2 regions of the Cupriavidus sp. 05N39 genome follow, and region 2 is predicted to be linked to the other one. Evidence: predicted binding sites of a transcription regulator. Region 2 holds the regulator's gene; the other holds the start of a gene.

Region 1 (6,840 bases), on a different contig from region 2:
TCGCTACCTGTTCGACCACCTCGATACCCTGAGCGGTCAGCGCCCCGTGCTTCATATTACTCATCGAAGCCCAGCGATCGATACGCTTGATGCCAAGCCAGTGAAATACATCGGGCATGAGTTCCTGGAAGCGCATGTCCTGCACGCCGGCCACGCACTCCGTACGCGCGAAATACGTCTCGGCCCGGTCGCCGCCGACCTGGCGCTTGCGGGCGTTGTAGACCAGGAACTTCGTCACTTCGCCCAGTGCCCGGCCCTCCTTGCGGTTGTAGACCACCAGGCCCACCCCGCCCTGCTGCGCCATCTCGATGCAAACCTCGATGCCATGCGCCAGGTAGGGCCGGCAGGTACAGATATCGGAGCCGAACACGTCCGAGCCGTTGCACTCGTCGTGCACGCGGCAGGCCACCTTGGTCTCGGGCTTGCCCAGCTTGGCCACATCGCCGAAAAAGTACAGGGTCATGCCACCGATCGGCGGCAGGAACACCTTCAGGTCGGGCCGCGTCACCAGTTCGGGGAACATGCCGCCGGTCTGCTCGAACAGGCTGCGGCGCAGCATGCTCTCCTTGATCTCGAAGCGGCGCGCGAGCGCCGGCAGGTACCAGACCGGGTCGATCGCTGCCTTGGTGACACGTACGTCGCCATTGGCGTGCAGGATCTGGCCGTCAGGCGTGAGGCGGCCGGCTGCAATGGCTCCCGTCAGTTCCGGCATATTGATGTGTGCCCGCGTAATGGCGATCGTCGGCCGGATATCGATACCCGCCGCGATGCGGTCTGCAAAGGCAGTCGAGACCAGATGGCCCCAAGGATCCAGGGAGACGATCTTGTCCGGGTCGCTCCATTGCGGATGGGGCCCGACGATTTCCGCCGGAGAGGTATCGGTGAGATCGGCGCGATGATCCCGCTGCAACTTGCCGGAGGCCACCGCCAGCGCCCGATACACCGCATAGGCGCCGGAGTGGGTGCCAATGACATTGCGTTGGGCCGGATTGGTCACGCTGGCGATCACGGGTCCGCGCTCCGCCGCCGTGGCGGCCCCCCAGTGGATGGGTTCGGCCGGCTTGTCGCGGCGCGCGTGCGAAGTCAGGACAATATGGTCGGACATGGCAGCCTCGGAACAGGAATCCTGACCAAACGGTCAGGTTTGCAATTCCATAGTAGGCAACCTTCGTGCCATATCCCAATGCTAGTTTCTACCCTGTGTTGCATGCCGCACGATGGCGTGCCGCACCATCCGCGTGCGCGCGCCGCCCCGCTGGCCAGTTCATGGTGCACAGGCACCATGCAAAAGAAAAGCGGCACCCAGCCGCTGGGGCGGGGTGCCGCTAGGCTGTGATCGCGAGGGGTCAGGTCGACCGATGCTGCCCGCCCTGCTGCCGCTGGGCCGGTTCCGCGCGCGCCGGCCACAAGGCCATGCGCAATGCGCGTAGCGGGTCGGTACTCTCCACGTAACGGTGGAACACGGTGCCGGCAACGTTGCTCAACAGCCATGCCAGTATCATGCCCAGCGCATTGAGCAGCGGCCGATTCGGTGCAACGTGGAATACCACCGCGTTCACGACCAGGCACACCGGGAAATGCACCAGGAAGACCGAGTAGGAAATGCGCCCGAAAAATGCCAGGCTCGGGGCCTGCGGCCAGCGATCCAGCCACCCTCCGCGCCGCGCAACGGCCAGCAGCAGGGCGATGGATAGCGCCACGGCAATGCGCAGGCGGAAGTCCACGATCAGTGCCGCCAGCACCACTGCGCCCAGCACCAGCAACGCAACCGGCGAACGCTCCGGTGCGGAGGCCCAGAACGCCAGCGTGCCCATGCCATAGGCGCCGAAGAAGTAAATCGCCCAGATATCCCAGGCCGCATCCCGGTTAAACCAGAACAGCGAAGCCACGACCAGCCCCGCCACCACCAGCGGCCCGAGCGGGCTGCCGCCGACATCGAACCATTGCGCGCAGCGGCGCGCCGCCCACAGCGCAACAATCAGCAAGACGAACAGTTGCAGATCGATGGCCACGTACCAGACGCCGGCCGACAACGCGTCGAAGTCGAGCACGTTGTGCAACAGCAGCACATGCGCCAGGAACTGATGCAGGCCGGGGGCCGACGGAATGGAATCGTGATGCATCCAGGTGCGCGCAATGGCGGCACCGGCAATCGCAATCAGGATGGCCACGCTATAGGGCACCACCAGCTTCTGGTAGCGGCGCCAGATCGCCTGCAAGGGATGCGGCACCACCAGATGCCCGCCCGGCGCCAGGCTACGCGCCGCCAGGAAGCCGCTGATGACGAGAAAAGCCTGAACGGCGATACGCGCGTACTGCGAAAACCAGTCAAGGAGGTCGGGAGCCAGCACGTGCGCCGCATCGGACATGGGGCCGTAGAAGGCAAGATGGTGCAGCACGATCAGTTGGGAACTGATCGCCTTGAGAGCGTCAATGCACGCCATGCGCGAAGGACGGGGGCTCATTTGTTATAAGAATGCTACAAAGTACACAAGGGCCGGATTTTACTCCCAAGAAACACGATCGGTACCGAAACGGGCCAGGATGGAGCGTGACGATTTGTTTCAATGAGGCACAATCACCACATCTTTTCAACAAATAGATATCTTAACGTCACATTAATATGGTTTCGGCTTAGAAACCGTGGCCGATGCCTGCCGTCGCTCGCTCCTGCCAGCCTGTCCCGGCCAGGGCGTTCGGTGGACACGCCGCCTTGGCGGAATTTACGCTGCAACGCGGAAGCGGCTTCGGCCTGATTCAATTCGCGCTGCGCCGGCTAGCGGCGCGCCACCCGGCACGACAGCCAGAAAAGCACCGCCGCCGCCGCTAGCGAAACCCAGTAATCCGTCGGCGCGCCGGCCCACCAGTGAATATGCCAGGGCACGAAATCCGGTGAGAAGCGCGCCAGCCCGAACGCCGGGTTCAGCACGAACCACAGGAAGTCCTCGGCGATCCAGAACAGCATGATGCAGGCGATCACGCGCGCTTCGGCTCGCCAGTTCCAGCGTCCACCGTAGACCAGCGGGAAATGGAAGAACAGTGCCACGCAAGGGAACACCCACGCGTGATAACCGGTCATCGGGCGGCCGCCCCAGAAGATCTCCAGCAGCCAGTGATGTTCGACGCGCCAGGTGGGCAGGTTTGCCGCCCAGCCCGCGGCGCCTTCGATCTGGATCTCCACATTGGCGAAGAAATACGCCAATAGCAGCGTCCAGGCAACGGTAAGCATCAGCACCAGTGGATGCCGCGACGGACAGGACTGCGCGCGCTGGTGCGAAGCCGAGAGATTTAGGGCGCGCATCTCAGCGTCCCGCCTGCGCCACACCCGCAGCCTGCCCGGTCAGTTGGCCGCACCGTTCCAGGTGCCCCAGCACGGTTCCCAGCACGCGGCGCGCCGCCGCCGGTTGCCCCAGCGCGCGGGCGCGCACGCGCATCTGATCGAGCCGCGCCGGCTCCGCCAGCAATAGCCGGACACGATATTCGAGCGACACGAGATCGACTGCCTTGAGCGCAGCGCCCTGCTCCAGCAGGTAATCGGCGTTGCGCTCCTCCTGGCCGGGGATGGGCGCATTGACCACCATCGGCACACCCATCGTCAGGCATTCGGATGTGGTCAGGCCACCGGGCTTGGTGATGACCAGGTCGGAGCACGCCATCAGGCGCTCCACTTCGTTGGTGAAGCCAAAGGGGAAGAGCCGGGAGGTATGCGCGCAAGCCAGTGTCTTGAGCCGCGCCAGCGCCGTCTCATTGCGCCCGGCGAGCACGATCAGCTGGAAATCGTGATCGAGCCGTATCAGTGCATCGGCCACTTCGTCAAGGCCTCCCAGCCCTGCCCCGCCCCCCATCAGCATGATCGTGCGCCGGGCCGCATCGAGCCCGAAGTGCCGCGCGCAAGCCTGGCGATCCTGCGGGTGGGAAAAAGCCGGCACCACCGGGATGCCGGTGGTATGGATGCGGCCGGCCTCGATGCGATTGGCCCGCATGCGAAAGGCGATTTCCTCGCTGGCGGCGAAATAGCCCGTCATATTGGGAATCACCCACATGCCGTGCAGATCGAAATCGGTCACCTGCACCCACACCGGCACCGCCAGCCGCAGCCGGCGTACCTCATGCATCAGGATCTCCGCGGGCAGGAAATGCGTGCAGACGATGGCATCCGGCGCAAATTCATCGATCGCGCGGCGAAGCGCGCGCGTGCTCAGTCGCTCGGCGGCGCGCCGCAGCTTCTGCATCGGCGCGGCCGGGTCGGCCTCGGAGGTTCTCTGGTACAGCATGCCCCACAAGGCCGGATAGCTATTGACCAGCTTGATGTAGAAATCGGTGTAGAGCTTGCGGAAGGTCGCCGGGACGTACTCCATGACATCGAGGTGCAACGTCTGCACGCCCGGAAATTCGGCTTCGGCGGTGAGGCGAAGCGCTTCGGCGGCGCGCATGTGGCCGGCGCCGGCGGAAACGCTGAGGAACAGGATCTTCTGCTGCGACATGGCGATTGGGGTTTCCAGGAAATATCCGGGCTGGCCGGGAATGCCAGGCTTGCGCCCGCAGTGGGATCACTTCATGACAAAGGACTTGATCAGGGTCAGTTCGCCGGCCTTGCGCATTGGCACGAGGAACACCTGCTGCTTTTCGTTGGGGGTGTTCTCATCGGTGATCAACGCGACTTGCGCCACGGTGATGGCCTCCGGGCCGGCGCCGCTGCCGTAGTAGTTGACGTAGACCAGATAGGTGCCGGGCGGCGGCGCGGCGATGGAATAGATCTCGGGCCCGTAACCTGTGGTGACATCGACGTCGAGCGCGCCGCCATTGGTGGCCACGCGATTTGCATAGAACGTGTGCTGGCCATCAGGCGCCACCACGTGCAGGTCCAGGTCGGTCTGATCGCTATCCCAGGACAGCACCACGCGCAGACGCGGGCGTGTCTTGCCCTGGTAGCCGTCGTAGAACTGCACGCGCTTGCTGGCGCCCTGCGCGCTGCGGATTTCCACGCTGTTGCTGCCACCGGAGAAGGCATACGGCCGCGAAAAGCGGCCATCTTCCTCGACCCGTTGCGGCATGGCCACGCCGTTGACCACCAGGGTAGCAACCGGCGCGCCGGTGCGGCGCTCGCGCCCGCCCGGCGACGGGCTCGTGGCCTCGCCCTCAGGCTTCGGCGCTGAACGGATACGCCCGGCGATCATCGCGCTGGCGGCCTGTCCCGCCCGCGTGGAAACCGCCACCGCGGGGTAGTGGACTTCCTGCGTATAGGCCGAGGCCGCGGTGTCTCCGGCGGAGTTGCGCCAGCCGTTGCGCGGCGTGGTGAACTCGATGGCATCGTCCGCGCGCGCGGCCCCCGCCAGCAGCAGCGCCGGCAGGGTCAGGCTGAAAATGGCTAACTTCGGCAAACGCTGCATATCCATGCTTCCTTACTGACGTTCTTTGCGGCTGTTTTTCCGCATTTACTGACCGCGTGCCCGCTACTGCTCAGAACCGCACCGATTTCATCAGCGCCAGCTCGCCCAGCTTGCGCAGCGGCACCACGAGCGTCTCACGCTTTTCGTTGAGCGTGTTCTCGTTGTAGATCAGCGTGAGCTTGGCGGTGATCAGGTCGCGCTCGTTCGCGCCTTTCTCGAAGTTGTAGCCGGCGGCGTTGAAATTGCCCCAGTAGTTCACATAGAACAACCACACGCCAGGACGCGGCGCCGCGCTCGAAAATATCTCCGGTCCCGCGCCGTCCACACTGTCCACGTCCAGCCCGCCCCCCTCCGGCAACAGCGGGCTGGCAAAGAATGCATGGCCGCCATCCGGCGAAATCACATGCAGGTCGACCTCGGCCTTGGGATCGTCCCAGGTCAGCACGGCGCGCAGCTTGGCCTGGGTCTTGGTGGCATCGGCCTCGTAGAACTGCAAGCGCTGGCGCGAAGCGCCGTCGGCGGACACGATTTCCACGCTGTTGGAGCCGCGGCCGAAGGCCCAGGGCCGCGCGAAGCGCCCCTGCTCGTCGGTATATAGCGGCATGGCGGTCCCGTTGACGACCAGGGTGGGCGGCTTGCGGTCGGCCTTGCCGACTTTGCGCAGGCGCCCCTCGATCAGGGTGCGGTACTTTTGCGCGCCCCGGTCCACCGGCGGCTTGGGATAGGCGGCGGTGTAGCGTTCGAGTTCGCTGGACAGGCCACCGTGGCGCCAGCCGCCGACCGGACCTTCGAGATCGGCGACCGGCTCGGCCGCCACGGCCAGCGGTGCTGCGGCACAGGCCAGGGCCAGCGCGCCACAGCGCCAGTTGCGGATGCGTTTGCGGGTGGGTTTCATCATGGATTCTGCGTACGTACCAACTTGCGCGCCAGGGCTTCGACAAAGCCTTCGTCCTGCCCGCGAGGGTGGCGGGCGAACGCAAGGTGGAGATATTCGTGGGCCAGCGCAACACGATCGTCCTCACTGGCAAGCCGGTGGACATAGAGACGGTTACGGCGGGCATCGGCATAAGGGCGCCCTTCGCGGACTTCGCACACGGCAGGCAGCGGCGGGGTTTCGTAGCCCGGCTCCGCCGCGAGCCGGCGCTCCCACTGGGGCGCGCGCTGGGCCAACCATTGCCGCGCATTGGCCACCGCCAGGCAATCTCCGGCCACCGGGCTCTGGAACGAGGTCAGCGTGGCCTGTGGCCACCAGCGTGCCAGGATGGCGTCGAATGCCTGGCCCTGCCCGGCAGCGCGCCGGGCCTCCAGCCAGGCCATGCGCCCCGGGCCGCCCGCATCATGGTGGTAGCGCACCGCGACGCCGGACAGCACCAGCGCATCGGTCAGGTCGGCGGCGGCGCGCGCCGCCGCGGTGGGCGCGCGCGGCAGCACGCGCTGGGTGCGGCTGCTG
Region 2 (12,333 bases):
TGGCTTCACGTGCGAATTCGACATCGAACGCCCGGTCGGCGCCTTCCAGGCCGGCTACCCAGGAGAGTTTGATATCGGCTGCGTTGTCGTCGAAGATCGACTGCGAGGTGACGCCAGTGAGTTCCATGCGGGTGCTTTCAGGAGCGAGCTTTCAGACAGCGGGGACAATTGCCCCGCTCGCCTGCGTAAAGATCGCCGAGGCCGGTCAGGGGTGCCATTGCGTCAGCAACTGGTGCACGTCATCGGGGGTGGGCAGGGTAGCCAGTCCTTCGCGCATCTCGCGGTCGGACAGCAGCTGGGCGATCTCCGAGAGAATCTCCAGATGTTGCTGGGTGGCCTGTTCGGGCACCAGCAGGAAGATCAGCAGCGCTACCGGCTTGCCGTCGGGAGATTCGAAGGGGATCGGCTCGGCCAGGCGCATGAAGGCGGCAAGTGGCTGCTTCAGTCCCTTGATGCGGCCATGCGGAATGGCAACCCCGGCGCCAAGACCAGTGGACCCCAGCGATTCGCGGGCGAACAGGTTGTCGGTCACGGTAGCGCGCGCCACGCCATGGTTGTTCTCGAAGAGGAGCCCGGCCTGTTCGAACACGCGCTTCTTGCTGGTGACGCTGACGTCGAGGTTGATGTTGCCGGGTGGCAGCAATTTAGCCAAACGATTCATGTGGAATGCGCAGGGTTTTCTAGTAAGCAGGCCCGGGGCCGGGAGGCATCGCGCCGGGCAAAAAAGAAGAAAAAACCAAGGTCCGAAGTTTCACCGGGTGTCCCCCTGCCGGTGTCGGGCGTCTGGCCATTATAGAGCAGGCCCGCCCCCGCCTTGTGCATTGCAATACCCGATGCGCGGAAGCGGTGCCGCGTGCACGGAAAAATCGTTGAGCTTGAGAACTATGTATTGCACAGCATACACCGGTCCATATGCGTTGCGGAATCCCCCGCGTGGTCCCGGATGAGCGCCAGGAACGAAAAAGCCGCGCTATGGGCGCGGCTTGATTCCGGTTTCAAGGGAGTGACACCGGCGGCCCGGTCTGTGGGCCACCAGGCACGGTCATTGCTGCATCTGCGATGCGGCCATCTGATACTTGACCGCTTCGCGGTCGTGGCTTTGCACGCGATCCTTATGGCGAATCACCTGCCGGTCGAGCTTGTCGACGAGCGCGTCGATAGCGGCATACAGGTCTTCATGATGCGCTTCGACAAAGATGTCCTTGCCCTTGAGATGTAGATTGATTTCCGCGTACTGCCGCCGGTCCTTTTCTTTTGTATTGTCGACAGAGAGCAGCACACTTACGCCAATGACTTGATCAAAATGCCTGACGATACGCTCCAGTTTCGTTTCCACGTACTCACGCAGCGGGGGCGTGATGTCCAAGTGGTGTCCACTGATCTTGAAGTTCATAGCGTTTCTCCTTCTGAAAGAGTTGCACCAGGCAGGCGATGCAACTCGGCTACAAAGTCTTGCGGAGAGTAACTGCCGGAATCTTGAGCGCCTCGCGGTATTTGGCAACGGTGCGTCGTGCCACTACGAAGCCTTGCTCGCCGAGCAATTCGGCAATCCGGCTGTCGGACAAGGGATTCCTGGCGTCTTCGGCTCCTATCAGTTGCTTGATCAACGCACGAATTGCCGTTGACGAGGCCGCGCCGCCGGTTTCTGTGGATACGTGACTGCCGAAGAAATACTTCAGCTCGAAAGTCCCCATCGGCGTTGCCATGTATTTATTGGTAGTCACCCGAGAGATGGTGGACTCGTGTAAACCCAGTGTATCGGCAATCTCCCGCAAAACCAAGGGGCGCATCGCAATTTCACCGTGGGTGAAGAAGTTCTTTTGACGTTCGACAATAGCTTGTGCAACGCGCAATATCGTGTCGAACCTTTGCTGGATATTCTTGATCAACCAGCGTGCCTCCTGCAGTTTTTGCTGCAGTCCCGCAGCACCCGCATCGCCTTTTGCACCGCGCAATATCTGCGCGTACATGTCGTTGATACGTAGCCGCGGCATCACATCCGGATTGAGCTGCGCGATCCAGCCGCCATTCAGTTTACGGACAAAAACATCGGGCACGACGAAGTCGGCTTCGGGGCGGCTGTACGCATGGCCCGGATAAGGCGCCAGAGAGCGGATCAGTTCATGCGCCGACTTCAATTCCGGCTCGTCCACCTGCAGCGCTTTTTTCAGGCGCGTGTAGTCGCGCACCGCGAGCAGTTCCAGGTGATTGGTGACAATGGTCAGCGCCAGGTCGCGCTGCGGGTGCTTGATGCGGCGCAATTGCAGCGCCAGGCATTCGGCCGCATTGCGTGCGCCGACACCAGGCGGATCGAAGCTCTGCAGCAGGGTAAGGACGGCGTGGATCTCGTCGACCTCGAATTCAAGTTCATCCGGCAGTTCGCTGCAGATTTCCTCGAGCGAGGCGCTCAGGTAGCCGTCGTCGTCCAGCGACTCGACCAGGAAGATGGCCAGCCCCTTGTCGCGCAACGAAATTTTCAGCGGCGCGAGCTGTTCCATCAGATGTTCGCGCAGCGTGGGTTCGGCGTCGCGCAACTGCATCGGGGTCTTTTCGTCGTCGTCGCCTTGCGGGCGGCGGGCGAAGTCGTCGAGGCTCCAGTCGTTGCCGTAGTCCTCGTTGCTGTCGGAATAGCTGTCTTCGGCCTCGGGCGCGCCGTCGGGGCGGTTCTCGCTGGTGCCCTGGCCGTCGGCGGGCGCCGGCGCGGGAGCGCTCTGCATGTTGACCGAGCCGTCGGCGGCAACGCGCAACGGGCTGTCGAGCCAGTCGTTCTCGCGTTCGAGCAAAGGGTTCTCGGTCAGCGCCTGTTCCACTTCCTGCTGCAGTTCGAGCGTGGACAGTTGCAGCAGCCGGATCGACTGCTGGAGTTGCGGCGTGAGCGCGAGATGCTGCGAGAGGCGGAGCTGTAGCGACGGTTTCATGCGACCTATTTTATGCCCAACTTCCGTGCCGGTGGAACGGAAATTGCTATCGCTGATGACGCCGTGATCGTTGCAGGGTAAAAGGCGACACCGGAGCCACCTTGGGCACAAGGTCGCCGCAGCTGCCGCTTGCTGTGGCGCGCCGCGTTACATGCGGAAATTCTCGCCCAGGTAGACCTTGCGCACCGACTCGTTGGCGATGATGTCTTCAGGCCGGCCCGAGGCCAGCACGGCGCCTTCGCTGATGATGTAGGCGATGAAGCGGGGCGCCGAGGCCAGGGCGCGGGCGATTTCCACGCGGCGGCGTTCGCCGCCTGACAGCGAAAGCGCCGGATTGTCGCGCAGGTGGGCAATCTGGAGGTCATCGAGCAGCGTGTCCAGCCGGCGCTCGAGTTCGGCCTTGCCAAGTGGCTTGCCGTCCTGGATCTGCAATTCCAGTACCGCGCGGATGTTCTCCTGCACATTCAGCTTGCGGAACACCGAAGCTTCCTGCGGCAGATAGGACAGGCCCATGCGTGCCCGTTCGTGAATGGCCAGGCCGCTGATGTGCTTGTCGTCGAGCACGATGTCGCCCTCGTCCAGCGCCACCAGTCCCACGATCATGTAGAAGGAGGTGGTCTTGCCCGCGCCGTTGGGCCCCAGGAGTCCGACCACCTCGCCGCTCTTTACGTCGAGGGACACATCCTTGACCACCGTGCGCGAGCCGTAGCGCTTTTTCAGGTGGCGCACGACCAGCGTGCTGCTGTCCTTCAGGGTGGCGGGCTGGGAGGGTGCGGTTTGGGTAACGGTCATGAAGGCTGAATCCGTGGATCGGGCGACGCGGCGGCGTCAGGGATTGACGGGGGCGGGCGCAGGCTTGAGCGGCAGCGGGGCGCCGGCGGCGCCGCTGGCGGGTTGCTCCTGGCGCGGCGACAACACGGCGCGCACGCGACCGGACGGGCTGCCCGCCGTCGCGTTCTCCGTACCGCCGCTGGCGGTGTAGAACTCGTTGCGGCTGTCGTAGGTGATCACTGCGCCGCGGATCTCGTCGACCAGCTTGGCGCCGGCCAGCCGCGCCATGCGTGCGCGGCCGATCAGCTTGGACAGCTCCTGCTTGCCGTCATACTCGATGCGGTCGCCCCAGCCGTCGATGTATTCGTCGACGTTGTCGCGCTTCTGGCGGATATAAGCCTGCTTGCCGCCCTTGGACGTAGCCACGGCGTACTGGTAGCCCTCGGGATCGGTGCGCACTTCGGCCGCGTCGGATTTCAACACCATGGTGCCCTTGGTCAGCACCACGTTGCCAGTCAGCACATAAACCTGCTTGACGTCGTCATAGCTGGCGTTGTCGGCTTCCAGTACCAGCGGTTTCTCGCGGTCGGCTTTCTCCGCGCTGGCGGGCGCGGCCAGCGTGAGGCCGAGGACGGCTGCCAGCGTCAGCAAAGCGGCCGTGCTGCGGCGGCGACAGGACGATGTCGTCAGGAGTGAATTCATGTTGGCGTGATGGCGGTTGGCGCGGACGGCTGTGGCCCGCGGGCGGCTTCGTTTCCTGGCGGCTGTTTCCGGGCAAGGCGGGCGGGGCTGCGCGGGCGGCACCCGCCTGGGTACCGTTTGCGCCCGCTCGCCTGGCCAGCACTGCTTCGCTTCATCTGGCAACAGCCTCTCGGGTCTTTGTTATCTGGGCTACTTCGCGGGACTCGCCGGCGGCCCCGTAATAATGGTGCCGCGTACGTTACCCAGCAATTGTACTTCGCGGGTGACATTGTTGAAGATCAGCCCGTTTGCCGTCATCACCGACGGGCCGCGGGTCAGCTTGACGGCTTTGTCGGTCTTCACGATGTCATCGTTGATCAGCACCTGGAAATACTCCGAGGCGGCTGTCATCTGCGGATCCTTGGCCGGGTCCGGCCCTTGGGCACGCACGATAAAGGCATTGCCGAACAGGTCGATCACCGAGCCTGCCGCGTTCATCGTGCCGCGATCGGAGTGGCCCGTGACAGGCGGGCGGTCGATTTCGTAGGCGCGCATGGCCGGACGCGTCACTTCGTAGGTCTGGTCGTCCTCGAAGTGGATCATCTTGTCGCCGGTGAACCGCATCTTGGTGTTGCCGTCCTCGGCCAGTTCGGTGGCGGAGAAGCGGACCATGTAGTAATCGGGCTCATGCTTCTTGCCCACCGGCCCGGTGGCGGCTTCTTTCGGGGAATTGACCTGCACCAGCCAGAAAGTGCTGCCCGCCACTAGCGCCATCAACAGCAGCGGCAAGGCGCGCATTCCTAGCCGGCTCAGGGAGGACAGGATATCCCGCATAGTTTGTGGGTGCTCTCAGATGACCTTGGCGCGGGTCAGGTCGTGGATGTGCAGGGCACCGACCAGGCGCTGGTCGGCATCGACCACCAGCATCTGGTTGATGCGGTTCGCCTCCATGACCTGCACGGCTTCCACCGCCAGCTGGTCCGGCCCCACCGTATGCGGCGAGCGGTGCATCACCTCGCTGATGGGCACGGTCTTCCAGTCGCGCGGCGTTTCCAGCAGGCGGCGCAGGTCGCCGTCGGTGAAGACGCCGATCAGGTGGTCGTCCGGATCCACCACCGCGGTCATGGCCATGCCCTTGCGGGTGATTTCCATCAGGGCCTGCGCCAGCGGCGTGCTTTCGCGTACCTTGGGCACTGCGTTGCCGCTGCGCATGACGTCGCGCACATGGGTCAGCAGCTTGCGCCCGAGCGCGCCGCCCGGATGCGAGCGGGCAAAGTCTTCCTCGCCGAAGCCGCGCGCGTCCAGCACCGCCACCGCTAGCGCATCGCCCATCGCCAGCGCGGCGGTGGTGCTGGCGGTGGGGGCCAGGTTAAGCGGGCAAGCCTCTTTCTCCACACCGGCGTTGAGGTGGGCGTCGGCCAGCTTGGCCAGCGTGGAGGCGGGGTTGCCGGTCACGGAGATCAGCTTGGCGCCGATGCGCTTGACGATCGGCACGATCGACAGCAGTTCGGCGGTCTCTCCGGAATTGGAAAAGGCAATCAGCACATCGTCGCGCGTGACCATGCCCAGGTCGCCATGGCTGGCCTCGGCCGGGTGCACGAAAAAGGCCGGCGTGCCGGTCGATGCCAGCGTGGCCGCGACCTTGCGGCCGATGTGTCCCGACTTGCCGATGCCCGACACGACGACGCGTCCGCTGCAATTCAGAGTGAGTTGCACGGCCTGCGCAAATTCGCCGTCCAGGCGGCCCGCGAGGGCGGCGACGGCATCGGCTTCGATCTGGAGGGTCTCGCGAGCGAGCCGAAGTGCTCGATCCGCATTGAAATTAGCTATCATGGCGACGAAGTATACCAACGAATGCGATGGCGCTTGGGCTGTTCCTGGGATCGGGCGGCCGGGGCGGCTGCCGTGCTTGCCGCAATCCGCCGGCAGGGCCGCCCGAGCCGGGTTGTCCTGGCCCGGTGGTGGCGTACCCTGATCCTTCCGATGCACTCTCCGCTGGACCTGACCCTTGTGCTGCTGGCCGCCGCCGTGTTCGGCGTGGTCGCCTTTCGCATGCTGCAATTACCGCCGATGCTGGGGTACCTGGTGGTCGGCATCCTGATCGGGCCGCACGCGCTCGGGCTGGCCAGCGATACCGCGCAGACCAAATACCTGGCCGAGTTCGGCGTGGTCTTTTTGATGTTCTCGATCGGGCTGGAGTTCAGCCTGGGCAAGCTCAAAGCCATGAAACGGCAGGTATTCGGCCTGGGCGGCTCGCAGGTGGTGCTGTCGCTGCTGGTGGTGATACCGGCGAGCTGGGCCTTCAACTGGCTGTTTCCGCTGTCCTGGCAGGCTTCGGTGGCGCTGGGCGGCGCGCTGGCCATGTCGTCCACCGCGATCGTCTCCAAGATGCTGTCGGAGCGGCTGGAGCTGGAAAGCGAGCACGGGCGCAATATCATCAGCATCCTGCTGTTCCAGGACTTGGCGGTGGTGCCGCTGCTGATCGTGATTCCGGCGCTGTCGCGCGATCCCGGCGACATGGCGATGGCGCTCGGCCTGGCCACGGTCAAGATCGTGGTGGCGCTGAGCCTGATCTTTTTTGTCGGCAAGCGGGTCATGAGCCGCTGGTTCCATGTGGTGGCGGCGCGCCGCTCGCAGGAGCTGTTCATGCTCAACCTGCTGCTGGTCACGCTGGGCATGGCGGCGCTGACCGAGCGGCTGGGCCTGTCGATGGCGCTGGGGGCCTTCATCGCCGGCATGCTGATCTCCGAGACGCCGTACCGCCATCAGGTGGAGGAGGACATCAAGCCCTTCCGCGATGTGCTGCTGGGGCTGTTCTTCGTCACCATCGGCATGTTGCTCAATATTCACGTGGTGCTCGATCACCTGTGGCTGGTGCTGGTGTTGCTGATCGTGCCGATCATCTTCAAGCTGCTGCTGATCGCCGGCCTGGCGCGCCTGTTCGGCTCGCGCCAGGGGGTAGCGATCCGCACCGGCCTGGGGCTGGCGCAGGCTGGCGAGTTCGGTTTCGTGCTGCTTAACCAGATCGATGGCCTGAACCTGGTCGATCCGGTGCTGATCCAGGTCATCCTGGCCTCGATGCTGCTGTCGATGCTGGCGGCGCCGTTCCTGATCCAGTACAGCGACGCCATCGTGCTGCGCTTTGCCGCCAACGAATGGCTGATGCAGTCGCTCAATATGACGCGCATCGCGGCGCAGAGCCTGCAGACCGAAAAACACGCCATCATCTGCGGCTTCGGCCGCAGCGGCCAGAACCTGGCGCATATGCTGGAGCGGGAGGGCATCACCTACGTGGCGCTCGACCTTGACCCGGATCGGGTGCGGGAGGCCGCCGCCGCGGGCGACACGGTGGTGTACGGCGACGCGGGCCGGCGCGAGGCGCTGATCGCGGCGGGCCTGCACCGGGCGGCTGCCTTGATCATCACTTATAACAACACGCCCTCCGCCCTCAAGGTGCTGCACCACGTGCAGGAGCTGGAACCGGCGCTTCCCGTCATCGTGCGTACCATGGACGACTCGGAGCTCGACATCCTGCAGAAGGCGGGCGCCACCGAGGTGGTACCGGAAAGCATCGAGGGCAGCCTGATGCTGGCCTCGCACGCCCTGGTGCTGCTGGGTGTGCCGATGCGGCGGGTGGTGCGCGGCGTGCAACAGGCGCGTGATGCGCGCTACAGCCTGCTGCGCGGCTACTTCCACGGACGCGACGACGAGGAGGATATGGTCGAGCGCGAGTCGGTGCGGCTGCAGTCGGTCTCGCTCGGCCCCGAGGCCACGGCGGTGGGGCGGCGGCTGGGCGCGCTAGGGCTGGACCGCATCGGGGTGGAGGTGACGGCGGTGCGCCGGCGCGGCATCCGCGCGTTCGATCCGCAGCCGGAAACCGTGCTGGAGCCGGGCGATATCGTGGTGCTGCGCGGGCAGCCCGAGGCGCTGGAGGCAGCCGAGCAGCGCATGCTTGCCGGTTGACTCTGACGCCGCGCAGGGAATGCGGCCTTATGCCGCCGCGCGGCTGGCGGGGCGCGCCGGTTCCGCCCAGGATGGCGGCAGGCCTTCCAGCACGGCCCGTGCATCGAGCGAGCCGACCGGCACGCTCTGATCGGCGGGGATGCGGCCTTCGCCTTGTAGCAGCAGGTAGCGCAGGCAGCACACGCGCAGGAATGACGTGAAGTTCGCCGCCTCGCCCCGGTACGCCGTCAGTTCGTCGTGCAGCCGGGTGATGAGCTGGCCCACGCTCATGCCGTCGCGCCGCGCCAGCGTTTCGAGCACTTCCCAGAACAGGCTTTCCAGCCGGATGCTGGTGGCCACCCCGTGCAGCCGCAGGGAGCGCGACTGGCCCTCGTACGACTGCGGGTTGGCCCGGATGAAGATTTCACACATAGAACAACTCCCGTGCGTGGCGGCCCGCGAGGGTATGCTCGCGGGCCGCGTTCGGAAGTCTCTAATGTACGATCCGGGTGCCCAGGACCGCAAGGAACTGCGCCAGCCAGGCCGGATGCGCTGGCCATGCCGGGGCGGTCACGAGGTTGCCATCGGTGTGTGCCTGGTCGACCGGGATGTCGGCGTACTTGCCGCCGGCCAGGCGTACTTCGGGCGCGCAGGCCGGATAGGCCGAGCAGGTCCGGCCTTCCAGCACGCCGGCCGCGGCCAGCAGTTGGGCGCCGTGGCACACCGCGGCGATCGGCTTGTTGGCGCTGGCGAAGTGACGCACGATCTCCAGCACCCGTTCGTTCAGGCGCAGGTATTCGGGGGCACGGCCGCCTGGGATGACCAGCCCGTCGTAGGCTGCCGGATCGATATCTGCAAAGCTCGCGTTCAGCGTGAAGTTGTGCCCGCGCTTCTCGCTGTAGGTCTGGTCGCCCTCGAAATCGTGGATGGCGGTGGGGCAGCTGGCGCCGGCGGCCTTGTCCGGACACACCGCGTGGACCGTGTGGCCCACCATCTGCAAGGCCTGGAACGGCACCATGGTTTCATAGTCTTCGGCATAGTCGCCGACCAGCATCAAGATCTTTTTTGCCATCACGGTCTCCTGTATGGTTACGGCTGTCAGGCCGGGTGCCGCACCGGAATGCCCGTGCGGCCCGCCTGAGCCTTGGGCCCATTGTGTTGCCGTTTGCGGCAGCCCGGGTAGTAACCCATTACCGCATGCAGCCTGCCGCCGCGGCTGGCTGTCCGACCGAGTCCCCATGCCCAATACCACCATCCAGTCGTCCGCCCTTGGCGACGTCACCCACTACCTGCGCGAACGCATCCGTACCGTGCCGGACTGGCCGCAGCCCGGTGTCATGTTCCGCGACATCACGCCGCTGCTGCAGGACCCCAAGTCGCTGCGCGTACTGATCGATGTCTTCGTGCACCGCTATATGGACGCCCGGCTTGACATGGTGGCAGGCATCGACGCACGCGGCTTTATCCTCGGCGCCATCCTGGCCTACGAACTCAACCTTGGCTTCGTGCCCATCCGCAAGAAGGGCAAGCTCCCCTTCCAGACCGTGGCGGAGGAGTACGAGCTCGAATATGGCAGCGCCACGGTCGAAATCCACGCCGATGCCTGCAAGCCCGGTGACCGCGTGCTGCTGGTGGACGACCTGATCGCCACCGGCGGCACCATGATGGCCGGCCGCAAGCTGCTGGAACGCCTGGGCGCCACGGTGGTGGAGGGCGCCGCCATCGTCGACCTGCCCGAGCTGGGAGGCTCGCGCCACCTGCTCGACAGCGGCCTGCCGCTGTTCACGGTTTGCCGCTTCGACGGACACTGACGCCTGCCCAGGGATCATCAGCGCTCCGCCCATCCCAGGCGGGGCGCGGTGTTGCGGCCCTTCCAAGCCATACGTCCATGGCGTTGCCCGCACATGCACGCGGGAGCATAATGCCCCATTGACAACGATACGATGGCCGGGCGGAATCGTGCGATCTGCATTTGCTTATCTGCATTTGCGTCCGCAAGCGATGGAGGCACCGGTCACATTAGGGCGGACCATGGGCGTACTACTTCATTTGCTTTCCGGCGTGGCGCTGCTGGTGTGGGGCACCAACATTGTCAAGGTCGGCATCCTGCGCGTGTATGGCGCCAACTTGCGCCACGTGCTCTCCTCCAGCATTTCCAACCGCTTCACGGCGTTTGCCGCCGGCCTCGGCGTGACCGGGCTGGTCCAGAGCAGCAACGCAACCGCGGTCATCGTCAGTTCCTTCGTGGGCCAGGGCCTGATCGCCGTGGCCCCGGCGCTGGCCATCATGCTGGGCGCCAACGTCGGCACCGCGCTCATGGTGCAGGTGTTTTCGCTGGACCTCTCGTGGCTGTCGCCGCTGCTGATTTTCGTCGGCGTGATCCTGCATTTGTCCTGGAAGGGCAACAAGCCCGGCCACGTGGGCCGCGTACTGATCGGCCTCGGGCTGATCACGCTGGCACTCGAGCTGATTTCCATCGCCACCCGGCCCGTGGTGCAGGCCGCCGGAGTCAAGGTGCTGTTCGGTACGCTCACCGGCGATCCCACGCTGGATATGCTGATCGGCGCCTTCCTCACCATCCTGTGCTATTCCAGCCTGGCAGTAGTGCTGTTCTGCGGGGCGCTGGCCTCGGCCGGGGTGGTGTCGCTGCATGTGGCGATGGCGCTGGTGCTGGGCGCCAACCTGGGCTCCGGCATCTCCGCGCTGCTGACCACCTCCGGCAATAACCAGCCCGGCAAGCGCGTCACCCTGGGGAACCTGCTGTCGCGGCTGCTCGGCTGCGTGATCGCGCTGCCTTTGCTGGGGCAGGCCGAGCACCTGCTGGCGCTGGTCGATGCCGATCCGCAGCGGCTGGTGGTCAATTTCCACCTGCTGTTCAACGTGGCGCTGGCGGTGCTGCTGCTGGGCGCCACCGGTCCGCTGGCACGCCTGTGCGAAAAGGTGCTGCCGGGCCGCAACACCGGCGACAGCCAGGTCACTCCGCGCCACCTTGATCCGGCCGCGCTGCCCACGCCCGCGCTGGCGCTGTCCAATGCCGCGCGCGAAGTGCTGCGCATCGGCGACCGCATCGAGCAGATGCTGGACAATATGCTGCGCGTGCTGCGCACCAACGATGCCAAGCTGGCCACCGCCACCTGCCGCATCGACGACGAGGTGGACGATCTCTATACCGCGATCAAGCTCTACCTGACCCAGATCAGCCTCGAAGCGCTGGACGAGCGCGATGGCCGGCGCTGGACTGAAATCATCTCGCTCACCATCAACCTCGAACACGCCGGGGACATCATCGAACGTATCCTGCAGGACGCGCGCGACAAGAAGATCGCCCATAACCTGGCGTTCTCGGAAGCGGGCATGCAGGAGATCTCGCAGATGCACGCGCGCGTCGTGGCCAACCTGCGCCTGGGGCTGTCGGTGTTCCTCTCCGGTGACCTGAAAAGCGCGCAGCAACTGATGGCCGAGAAGGCCACCTTCCGCGATCTGGAGCGCAAGTTCGCCCGCAGCCATCTGCAGCGCATCGCCGTGCAGACCGCCGAGAGCATCGAGACCAGCTCGCTTCACCTTGATGTGATCAGCGACCTGAAGCGCCTGAATTCGCTCTTCTGCGCCACTGCCTATCCGGTGCTGGAAGAGGCAGGCGTGCTTAACCGCAGCCGCATGAAGGAAGACGACAGCGAACCGCCGACGCGCGCAATGCCGTCCGCGCAGGCGCACTGAAGGGCCCGCATGGAGGATCGGCTACAGTTTGTAGCCGATCTCCCGAAGCAGGTCCCGCCGCCACGCAATGTCGAGCTCGGTTTCCAGCCCGAGCGGCGAAGCGCCATCGACCACGCCAAGCACCGCGCGCCCCTGCGCGGTCTGCGCCACCACCACTTCGGTCGGGTTGGCCGTGGCGCAGTAGATCCTGCATACTTCCGGCACCGCGCGCACCGCGGTCAGCACATTGACGGGATAAAAGCCATCGCCAAGAAACAGCAGGAAGCTGTGGCCGGCGCCGATCGCCATCGCGTTCTCGCAGGCC

The links. Region 2 encodes sigma-54, which starts transcription at its own class of promoters, with help from an activator protein. Its sites were predicted from a motif close to TGGCANGNAANCTGCTTT; they were not measured.
Region 1: AC1DN0_RS11695 (GTP cyclohydrolase II) is a predicted target of sigma-54. The motif match lies at 1,159-1,176, and genes of this name have one in related genera.

Annotation. Positions count from the first base shown of each region.
Region 1 covers NZ_JBFTNE010000019.1:1,794-8,633, forward strand. The annotation lists gene AC1DN0_RS11695 (GTP cyclohydrolase II) at 1-1,105, opposite strand, end outside; gene AC1DN0_RS11700 (acyltransferase family protein) at 1,347-2,465, opposite strand; gene AC1DN0_RS11705 (hypothetical protein) at 2,777-3,301, opposite strand; gene AC1DN0_RS11710 (MGDG synthase family glycosyltransferase) at 3,303-4,484, opposite strand; gene AC1DN0_RS11715 (YfaP family protein) at 4,551-5,390, opposite strand; gene AC1DN0_RS11720 (YfaP family protein) at 5,461-6,288, opposite strand; gene AC1DN0_RS11725 (DUF2300 domain-containing protein) at 6,285-6,840, opposite strand, start outside.
Region 2 covers NZ_JBFTNE010000041.1:61,068-73,400, forward strand. The annotation lists gene hprK (HPr(Ser) kinase/phosphatase) at 1-127, opposite strand, end outside; gene ptsN (PTS IIA-like nitrogen regulatory protein PtsN) at 206-661, opposite strand; gene hpf (ribosome hibernation-promoting factor, HPF/YfiA family) at 1,043-1,393, opposite strand; gene AC1DN0_RS20470 (RNA polymerase factor sigma-54) at 1,443-2,918, opposite strand; gene AC1DN0_RS20475 (LPS export ABC transporter ATP-binding protein) at 3,066-3,710, opposite strand; gene lptA (lipopolysaccharide transport periplasmic protein LptA) at 3,747-4,391, opposite strand; gene lptC (LPS export ABC transporter periplasmic protein LptC) at 4,581-5,204, opposite strand; gene AC1DN0_RS20490 (KpsF/GutQ family sugar-phosphate isomerase) at 5,220-6,203, opposite strand; gene AC1DN0_RS20495 (monovalent cation:proton antiporter family protein) at 6,354-8,333, shown strand; gene AC1DN0_RS20500 (ribbon-helix-helix domain-containing protein) at 8,361-8,744, opposite strand; gene AC1DN0_RS20505 (DJ-1/PfpI family protein) at 8,806-9,384, opposite strand; gene AC1DN0_RS20510 (adenine phosphoribosyltransferase) at 9,551-10,123, shown strand; gene AC1DN0_RS20515 (Na/Pi cotransporter family protein) at 10,344-12,029, shown strand; gene AC1DN0_RS20520 (adenosine-specific kinase) at 12,051-12,333, opposite strand, start outside.